Methylorubrum extorquens: one gene and its partner. The protein of the gene in region 2 interacts with the protein of the main gene of each other region in a pairwise test. Links are inferred from orthologs where the notes say so. Each region holds a gene or a part of one and is shown on either strand. Other genes may lie near its edges.

The links. Proteins that work in one complex are often made in the same cells at the same time.
Region 1: the proteins of J2W78_RS14740 (region 2) and mobA interact in binary tests that used the Escherichia coli proteins (3 or more experiments, as listed by UniProt). The link is inferred for Methylorubrum extorquens from one-to-one orthologs.

What each region holds. Positions count from the first base shown.
Region 1 is NZ_JALJXF010000001.1:1,204,751-1,208,739, reverse strand. What follows is about bases 995-3,989. They hold mobA (molybdenum cofactor guanylyltransferase MobA), read left to right. Parts: upstream 995-2,189; coding sequence 2,190-2,789; downstream 2,790-3,989. Other genes in these bases: gyrA (DNA gyrase subunit A), read left to right, coding at 3,100-3,989; J2W78_RS05940 (Mrp/NBP35 family ATP-binding protein), read left to right, coding at 1,024-2,160. Also shown: J2W78_RS05950 (pyridoxamine 5'-phosphate oxidase family protein), read right to left, coding at 1-504; J2W78_RS05945 (hypothetical protein), read left to right, coding at 660-932. UniProt on the Escherichia coli protein: Transfers a GMP moiety from GTP to Mo-molybdopterin (Mo-MPT) cofactor (Moco or molybdenum cofactor) to form Mo-molybdopterin guanine dinucleotide (Mo-MGD) cofactor.
Region 2 is NZ_JALJXF010000001.1:3,104,241-3,109,206, reverse strand. What follows is about bases 1,243-4,220. They hold J2W78_RS14740 (molybdopterin molybdotransferase MoeA), read left to right. Parts: upstream 1,243-2,095; coding sequence 2,096-3,346; downstream 3,347-4,220. Other genes in these bases: J2W78_RS14735 (substrate-binding domain-containing protein), read right to left, coding at 3,371-4,220; mobB (molybdopterin-guanine dinucleotide biosynthesis protein B), read left to right, coding at 1,456-1,992; J2W78_RS14750 (molybdopterin biosynthesis protein), read left to right, coding at 1,243-1,459. Also shown: more of J2W78_RS14750, read left to right, coding at 1-1,242; more of J2W78_RS14735, read right to left, coding at 4,221-4,408; J2W78_RS14730 (ABC transporter permease), read left to right, coding at 4,535-4,966. UniProt on the Escherichia coli protein: Catalyzes the insertion of molybdate into adenylated molybdopterin with the concomitant release of AMP.

The DNA of each region.
Region 1 (3,989 bases), 1.9 Mb from region 2 along the record:
TCAGGCGAGGTCGACCTTCTTGGTCTCGGTCTTCGGGCTCTCGCCGGTGAGCGAGGCCTTCACGTAGCCGTAGAGGTGAACCATCGTGGAGGACGGGCTGTCCCAGTACTCGCCCTGCTCGGGATGGATACGGATCAGGCCGACCTCCGGGTCGTTCTTGCCGTTGGGGAACCACGTCTTGAGGCTCTCCTGCCACTTCTCGTCGATGAGCTTCTGGTCGCGGATCACCTCGGCCTTGCCGGCGATCGAGACGTAGGTCTGGCTCGACGGGTCGGAATAGGAGAGGTTAACTTGGTTGTCGCGGCCGATCTCGGCGGTCTTCGGGCTGTGCAGCTTGGTGAAGAACCAGATGTCGCCGTTCTCGTCGATCTCGTTGTTCCACATCGGGCGGCTGTTGAGCGTCCCATCCTGGTCGGCGGTGGTCAGCATCGCGACCTTGACGTCCTTGACCAGCTCGAAGAGCTTCTTCGCGCCCTCGTGGTCGCGATGGTTGCCCTGGTGCATGAGATCCGTACTCCGTCTGTCGTCAATGGCGTGAGCCGGGCCGGCTGAGTCCCCGATCGATGGTCCGCTGCCCGGCGATTGCCTCGACAACGAGCGAGTTCGATCTTGGTTCAGGGGTGGGTCGAAGCTTTGCCGGAGAGTGACGGGTGAAGGAGATGAGGGTTGCGCTGCTGGCCCTGCTGCTGGTCGCCGCTGCGGTGCCGGCCTCGGCGGAGGTGCGCTTCGGCCCCGGTGTGCGGATCGGCGGCCACGACTTCTCGAACCGGCGCGCGCGCAGCGTCCATGTCGAGCGGGTGAATCGGCTGCGCGGCCCCGTCGGCTGCCGGCACCTGCGCCGCGGCGTCTACCGGCGCGGCGACGGCTCGGTCGTGCGTGGACCCATGGAAGAGTGCAACCTGATCGCCATTCCGCCGGGGCGGCGGCGCTGAGAATATAGCCCGAAGGCTGGCGTTTGCCACGAGGGTGGTTAGATGGTCGGGAGCGGGATGGCCCGCCCCGGCGCCCGATGGAGTTCGAGTTTTGGCGATCACGCGCGACGACGTGCTGAAGGCACTCTCGACCGTCACGGTCGACCGCGGCGGCACCACCCTGCCCGATTCCGGCCGCCTCTCGCAGGTGGTGATCGACCCGGGCAATCGGGTGATGTTCTCGATTCTGATCGATCCGAGCGAGGCCGAGCGCTTCGAGCCGGTGCGGCGCGAGGCGGAGGGCCGCGTCCTGACGCTGCCCGGCGTGTCGAGCGTGCTCGCGAGCCTGACCTCGGAGCGGGCCCCCAACCCGCCAGCCCCCGGCGCGGCCCCGCGTCAAGCGACAGGCGCTGTCGGAGGTCCCGGCGCCCCGCCGCGCCAGGGCAATGCGCTGCCGGGCGTGCGCCACATCGTGGCGGTGGCCTCGGGCAAGGGCGGCGTCGGCAAGTCGACCACCGCCTGCAACCTCGCCCTCGGCTTGAGTGCGCAGGGCCTCAAGGTCGGCCTGCTCGATGCCGACATCTACGGCCCCTCGGTGCCGAAGCTTCTCGGCCTCTCCGGCAAGCCGCGGGTGATCGACGGCAAGACCCTGGAGCCGCTCCAGGCCTACGGGCTGAAAGCCATGTCGATCGGCCTGCTGATCGAGCCGGAATCGGCGATGATCTGGCGCGGGCCGATGGTGCAGTCGGCCATCACCCAGATGCTGCGCGACGTGGCCTGGGGCGAACTCGACGTGCTCATCGTGGATATGCCCCCCGGCACCGGCGACGCGCAACTCACCATGGCGCAGGCGACGCCCCTGTCGGGCGCCGTCATCGTCTCGACGCCGCAGGATCTGGCGCTGATCGACGCGCGCCGCGGCGTGACCATGTTCCGCAAGGTCTCGGTGCCGATCCTCGGCGTGATCGAGAACATGGCGACCTTCATCTGCCCGAATTGCGGGGCGGCTTCCGCAATCTTCGGCCATGGCGGCGCCCGCCACGAGGCCGAGCGGCTGGAGGTGCCCTTCCTCGGCGAGATCCCGCTCACCATGGCGATCCGTGAGACCTCGGATGCCGGACGTCCCGTGGTCGCCACCGACCCGGACGGGCCGCAGGCCAAGATCTACCGCGAGATCGCCCAGAAACTCTGGGCCAACCTCAGCGGCGCACCCGTCGGCCGCGCGGCGCCGAAGATCGTCATCGAGTGAGGCCTTCTCCGGTCTCCGGTCCGGGCACATTGGGCCTGATCCTGGCGGGCGGCCTGTCGCGGCGGATGGGCGGGGGCGACAAGCCCCTGCGCCAGCTCGCTGGACGCACCCTCTTGGAGCGCGTCGCCGAACGGCTCGGCCCGCAATGCGCGGGCGGGCTCGCACTCAGCGCCAACGGCGATCCGGCCCGTTTCCGGGCGGTGTTCGCGGGAGCCGTCCTGCCCGACACCCTGCCGGACCATCCGGGGCCGCTCGCCGGCATCCTCGCCGGGCTGGAAGCCGCCGAAGCAGCGGGTCTGTCCCACATCGTCAGCGTGCCGGGAGACGCGCCCTTCCTGCCCGAGGACTTCGTCGCGCGGCTCGTTGCGACAGCCGTGGGGGAGGGCAAGCCGATCGCGCTCGCGGCCTCGGGCGAGCGGCGCCATTTTACCAGCGCGCTCTGGCCGATCCACTTACGCGAGGATCTGCGTGGCTGGCTCGCTTTGGGCGAGCGGCGCGTCGGCGGCTTCATCGAGCGGCACGGGGCGGCGGTGGCCTCCTGGCCGGTCGAGCCGATCGACCCCTTCCTCAACCTCAACGCGCCGGAGGATCTGGCCGCGGCGGAGGCGCTGCTGGCGCGGGTTTCCTGACCAGCCGGCAACGCACCGTTGGGAGGCGCCCGGATGTTGTGCAAGCCCCCTGGAATTCATATTTAAGTAACTGAGACCACGGCCTTTGGTCGGCCACGGCTATCCTGCCCCTACCCTCATCCCGAGGTGCCGAAGCGCGAGCAAAGGCCTCGAAGGATCCTCCAGGGATCGCACGCGAACTGGAGGATCCTTCGAGGCCCGCATTCCGCGGGCATCTCGGGATGAAGGCGCGGGTGGGATCGGCCGCGGGACCGGGTCCGCGGTGTTTTTCGATTCCGGTCGGAACGAACAGTAGATCGAGAGAGCGACGTTGGCAGACGACAACGACCAACCCGGCGCCGGCACGCCCCCGCCCGCGACCGACATCAAGCCCGTCTCCATCACCGACGAGATGCGCCGGTCCTACCTCGATTACGCGATGAGCGTGATCGTGAGCCGCGCGCTGCCCGATGCGCGCGACGGCCTCAAGCCGGTGCACCGGCGCATCCTGTTCGCGGCGCACGAGAGCGGGCACCTGCCCGAGCGCCGCTACGTCAAGTCGGCCCGCATCGTCGGCGACGTGATCGGTAAGTACCATCCGCACGGCGACCAATCGATCTACGATGCCTTGGTCCGCATGGCCCAGGACTTCTCGATGCGCCTGATGCTCATCGACGGGCAGGGCAATTTCGGCTCGGTCGACGGCGATCCGGCCGCGGCCATGCGCTACACCGAATCGCGTCTGGCCAAGCCCGCCAGCGCGCTCCTCTCGGACATCGACAAGAACACCGTCGATTTCCAGGCGAACTACGACGGGGAGCACGAGGAGCCGACCGTCCTGCCGGCCCGCTTCCCGAACCTCTTGGTCAACGGCGCGGGCGGCATCGCGGTGGGCATGGCCACCAACATCCCGCCGCACAATCTCGGCGAGCTGATCGACGCCTGCATCGCCCTCATCGACGATCCGAGCCTGACCATCGAGGCGCTCAACGAGATCGTGCCCGGTCCCGACTTCCCGACCGGTGGCCTGATCCTCGGCCGCGCGGGCACGCGGCAGGCCTACGCGACGGGCCGCGGCTCGATCATCATGCGGGCGAAGTCGCATGTCGAGGAACTGCGCAAGGAGCGCGAGGCGCTGATCTTCACCGAGATCCCGTATCAGGTGAACAAGGCGACGCTGGTCGAGAAGATCGCCGAACTCGTCAAGGAGAAGCGCGTCGA
Region 2 (4,966 bases):
CGAAACTGTCCTGCGAAAAGGTGTGGTGGTGACCGCCCGCGAGATCGGCATGCTCGCCGCCTGCGGACTCGCCGAGATCGCGGTGGTGCGCCGCCCCCGCGTCGCCGTGCTCTCGACGGGCGACGAACTCGTCGCCCCGGGGGCGGAACTGCGACCGGGCGCGATCTACGATTCGAACGGCGCCATCGTCGCGGCCTCGGTCGCTGAGAATGGCGGCGTGCCGGTGCCGCTCGGCATCGTCCCTGACGACGAGGCGGCGCTCGGGGTCGCCCTGCGCGATGCGCTGGCGCGGAGCGATCTCGTCGTACTCTCCGGGGGCACCTCGAAGGGCGCGGGCGATGTCTCGCACCGCATCCTGTCTCGGCTCGGCCCGCCCGGCATCCTCGTTCACGGCGTCGCGCTGAAACCCGGCAAGCCGCTCTGCCTTGCCGTCGCCGAAGGCAAGGCGGTGGTGGTGCTGCCGGGCTTCCCGACCTCGGCGATGTTCACCTTCCACGAATTCGTGGTGCCGCTGGTGCGCGCCCTCGCCGGCCTGCCGCCGCGGGAGGAGGAAGCGGTATCGGCCCGCCTGCCGCAGCGGTTGACCTCCGAACTCGGCCGCACCGAATTCGTGATGGCCTCGCTTGCGCAAGCGCGTGACGGCCTGGTCGCCCTGCCGCTGCCGAAAGGCTCCGGCTCCGTCACCGCCTTCTCCCAGGCCGACGGCTTCTTCGCCGTGCCCGCCGCGCGCTCGGGCGTCGAAGCGGGTGAAACGGTCTCGGTGGTGCGTCTCGGGGCCGGCGTGCGGCCGCCGGACCTCACGGTCATCGGAAGTCACTGCATCGGGCTCGACCGGGTGGTCGGTCTGCTCGCCGCGCGTGGTTTTCGCGCCCGCACCGTGTGGGTCGGTTCGGCCGGGGGACTGGCGGCCCTGCGCCGCGGCGAGTGCGATCTGGCCGCCATGCACCTGTTCGACCCGGAGACCGGCCGCTACAACGCGCCCTTCCTCGAACCCGGCATGACACTCGCCCTCGGTTGGCGCAGGCTCCAGGGCGTGGTGTTCCGCACGGGTGACGCCCGCTTCAAGGGCCGAGGCGCCGCCGACGCGGTGAGCGCGGCGCTGGCCGATCCGGAGGCGGTGATGGTCAACCGCAATGCCGGCTCCGGCACCCGGCTCCTCGTGGACGGCCTGATCGGCGCGGCCCGGCCGGCCGGATTCTGGAACCAACCGCGTTCGCACAACGCCGTCGCGACGGCGGTGGCGCAGGGTCGGGCCGATTGGGGGGTCGCGATCGCGAGCGTCGCCACGGCCTACGGCCTCGGCTTCCTGCCGCTGGCGCAGGAGCACTACGATTTCGCCTACCGCGAGGCGGATTGCGAGAAGCCCGCGCTCGCAGCCTTCCTGGCGCTGCTCGGGACCGCCGAGGCGGATGCGGCCCTCAACGAACTCGGGTTCGAACCCGGCGGAGGCGAATCGTGAGCGACCTGCGCATCATCGGCCTTGCCGGCTGGAGCGGGGCGGGCAAGACCACGCTTCTCGCCCGCCTCATCCCCGTGCTCGTCGCCCGCGGGGTACGGGTCGCGACCCTCAAGCATGCCCACCACGCCTTCGACATCGATCATCCGGGCAAGGATTCCTTCGTCCACCGGCAGGCCGGTGCGAGCGAAGTGATCGTATCCTCCGCCCGGCGCTGGGCGCAGATCCGCGAGGTCGAGGAGGGTGCGGAAGCGACCTTGCCCGAATTGCTGCGGCGGCTGACACCGAGCGGTCTCGCCCTGGTCGAAGGCTTCAAATGCGAGGCGCATCCGAAGCTTGAGGTGTTCCGCGCGGCCAACGGCCGTGCGCCACTGCACGGAGACGATCCGCGCGTCGTCGGCATCGCCAGCGACGTGCCCTTCCCGCAGGCGACAGTGCCGGTGGTCGGGCTCGACGACGTCGAGGCCATCGCCGATCTCGTGATCGCGCGCGCCGAGGCCCTCGAGTCCGTGCTCGCCCGGCTGGAAAGACCCTAGAGTATCGTCCTGGATATCGGATCCAGGGCAATACCCTAGGTTATTGTTTTGGCATCGTCTTTTCCGAAAGCCGGTGGCCACCTTTCGGGACGAAGCTTTAGCCATGGCACAGCTCACCGATGATTGCTTCGCCTTCGGGGGCAAGCCGATGCGGATCGAGGAGGCGGTGGCGCTGATCGCCGAGCGCTTCCCCGTGGTCGCCGGCACGGAGACGGTGCCGCTCGGCCTCGCCGACGGGCGGATCGCCGCCGAGGACGTCTTTGCGGGTCACGACCTGCCGCCCTTCGCCAACGCGGCGGTCGATGGTTACGCCGTGCGCTTTGCCGACCTCGCCGCAGGGGCCGAGACCGTCCTGCCGGTCAGCGGCCGGCTCGCGGCCGGCGCGGCGGCCGGCGAGCTGCCCGCAGGGACGGCGATCCGCATCTTCACCGGTGCGCCGATGCCGCCCGGCGCCGAGACCGTCTTCATGCAGGAGGACGTGCGCCGCGAGGGCGAGCGGGTCGTCCTGCCGCCGGGGCTGAAGCCCGGCGCCAATGCCCGGCCCGCGGGCGAGGATCTGGCGGCGGACGGCCTCGCGATCCCCGCCGGGCAGCGCCTACGCCCGCAGGATCTGGCGCTGGCCGCCGCGACCGGCCACGCGCAGATTGCCGTGCGCCGCCGGCTGCGGGTTGCCGTCTTCTCGACCGGCGACGAGCTGACCGAGCCCGGCGCCCCCCTTCGCCCCGGCGCGATCCACGATTCGAACCGCGTGCTGCTCGTGACCCTGCTGACCCGGCTCGGCGTCGCGGTGGACGACCTCGGCATCCTGCGCGACGACCCCGCGACCCTGCCGGCCCACCTCGCCGAGGCGGCGCGGGACCACGACCTGATCCTGACCTCCGGCGGCGTCTCGACCGGGGAGGAGGATCACGTGAAGACAGCCGTCGAGGCGCAGGGCCGGCTGATGCTCTGGCGGCTCGCGATCAAGCCGGGCCGTCCGGTGGCGGTGGGGCTGGTCGCCGGTACGCCCTTCGTGGGACTGCCGGGCAATCCGGTGGCAGTTTACGTCACGCTGCTCTTCGTCGTGCGGCCTTTGCTCGCCCGGCTCGGCGGCGCAGGCTACGAGCCGCCCTTGTCCTGGCCGGTGCGGGCGGGCTTCAGCTACCGCAAGAAGGCGGGCCGCCGCGAATTCGTCCGCGTCACTCTCGTCCGTGACGGCGAGGGCGGCCTGGAGGCACGAAAGTTTCCGCGCGACGGAGCGGGCGTGCTGACCTCGCTCACCGAGAGCGACGGCCTCGTGGAGTTGCCCGACGACGCGACCGTTGTGAGCCCCGGCGATCCGCTGGCCTATTATCCGCACGGACTTCTGTGGTGAGGGGTCGCGCCTCCACCTGAGACATCAGAGGGGCGGCGCGTAGCCGGGTGTCCGTCCGGCACGGCTGCGCAATTCCTCGCGAAAGGCCGCGAGCCGCTCCGCGTCGATCCTCGCGTGGATCGCGAGGAAATACGTCTCCCAACCCACGGGCCGGAACTCCAAAGCGAAGCGCTCGGCGACGCCGCGGGTGCCCATGCCGACATCGGCCGCGCCGGTGGCGATCAGGGCCGCCACCGCCTGATGCGTGAACTCCTCGGTCTGGTGGCCGACGATGCCCGCGACGTCGATGCCGGCCTCCGCACAGAGCCGCTCGAACCAGATCCGGGTGCCGGCGCCCCGCTGGCGGTTGACGAAGCGCGCCCGCCGCGCGGCGATGTCGGCGACACCTCCCAATTCGAGCGGGTTGCCGGCGGCCAGCATCAGGCCCTGTTCCCGGCGGAACAGCGGGACGACGACGAGATCGCGGCGGTCGAACACGGCCCCGAAGGATGCGGGCGGCGGGCCGTCCGAGCCATAGTGGAAGCCCGCGGCATCCACCGCCCCCTCGCGCAGCCGCGCCAGGGCGTCGAGGCTGCCGGCGACCATGAGGTCGATCTCCCGCCGCGCCTCGACCGCCTCCAGCAGCAGCGGGTCGTGGCTTGCAGCCACGCGGATGCGTGCATCGGCCGGCTCCAGAAGCCGCCGCAGGCCCTCCGTCAGCGCCATCTCCTCTGCGGCAAGCGCAGGGGCGAGGCGGGTCTGCGACGCCTGTAGCAACGTCAGCAGTGCGACCCCAAGCGGCGTGAGGCTGCTGCCATGCCCCTTGGTCTTCACCACGACCGGCTGGCCGAGTGCTTGTTCCAGCGCGTCGAGCTGCCCCCAGGCCGAGCGATAGGAGATCGAGAGCGCCTCGGCCGCCCCCTGGAGCGAACCGGTCCGGCCGAGCGCGTCGAGGAGCAGGTGCGCGCCGCGGAGCGCGAAGTCGGACGCGCCCTCGCAGTGGCCCTCGACGTGAAGGCGGACGCCGAGCCCATCCCACCCGGAGACGACCCGCGACAGGGCCGGCTCATCCTCGACATCCATATGCAAGGCCTTTCCTATTGATCTTGCGTGCGCTGGCGTATCATCCCGACTTGCCCCGCGCAGCCCCGGACGCGCCTCAGGCGCACCCCCGGTTACGGATGAGCGGATCCCTTCGAGCCGAGCCCCTTGAGCCAAACCTTTCAGGAGACGTTCTCACGCCTGTGGACGCTCGACCGGGATGTCCTGGCGATCGCGTGGCTGTCCCTGCGCGTCAGCCTCACCGCGGTCGGCATCGGGCTCGTGCTCGGCGTTCCGCTCGGGAGCCTGATCGCGGTGGCGCGGTTTCCGGGGCGCGGCGCCGTGGTCGGGCTTCTCAACACGTTCATGGGCCTGCCGCCGGTGATCGTCGGACTGATCCTGTATCTCGCCCTCTCCCGGTCGGGGCCCTTCGGGGCGTTCGGCCTGCTCTTCACCCCCGCCGCGATGGTGGCGGCGCAGGCGGTGCTGGCGACCCCTCTCGTCGCGGCGCTGACGCGGCAGGTCATCGCCGACGCCGAAGCGCATCTGGGCGAGCAGCTGCGCTCGCTGCGCCTCTCCGCACCGCGGCGAGCGGGGGTG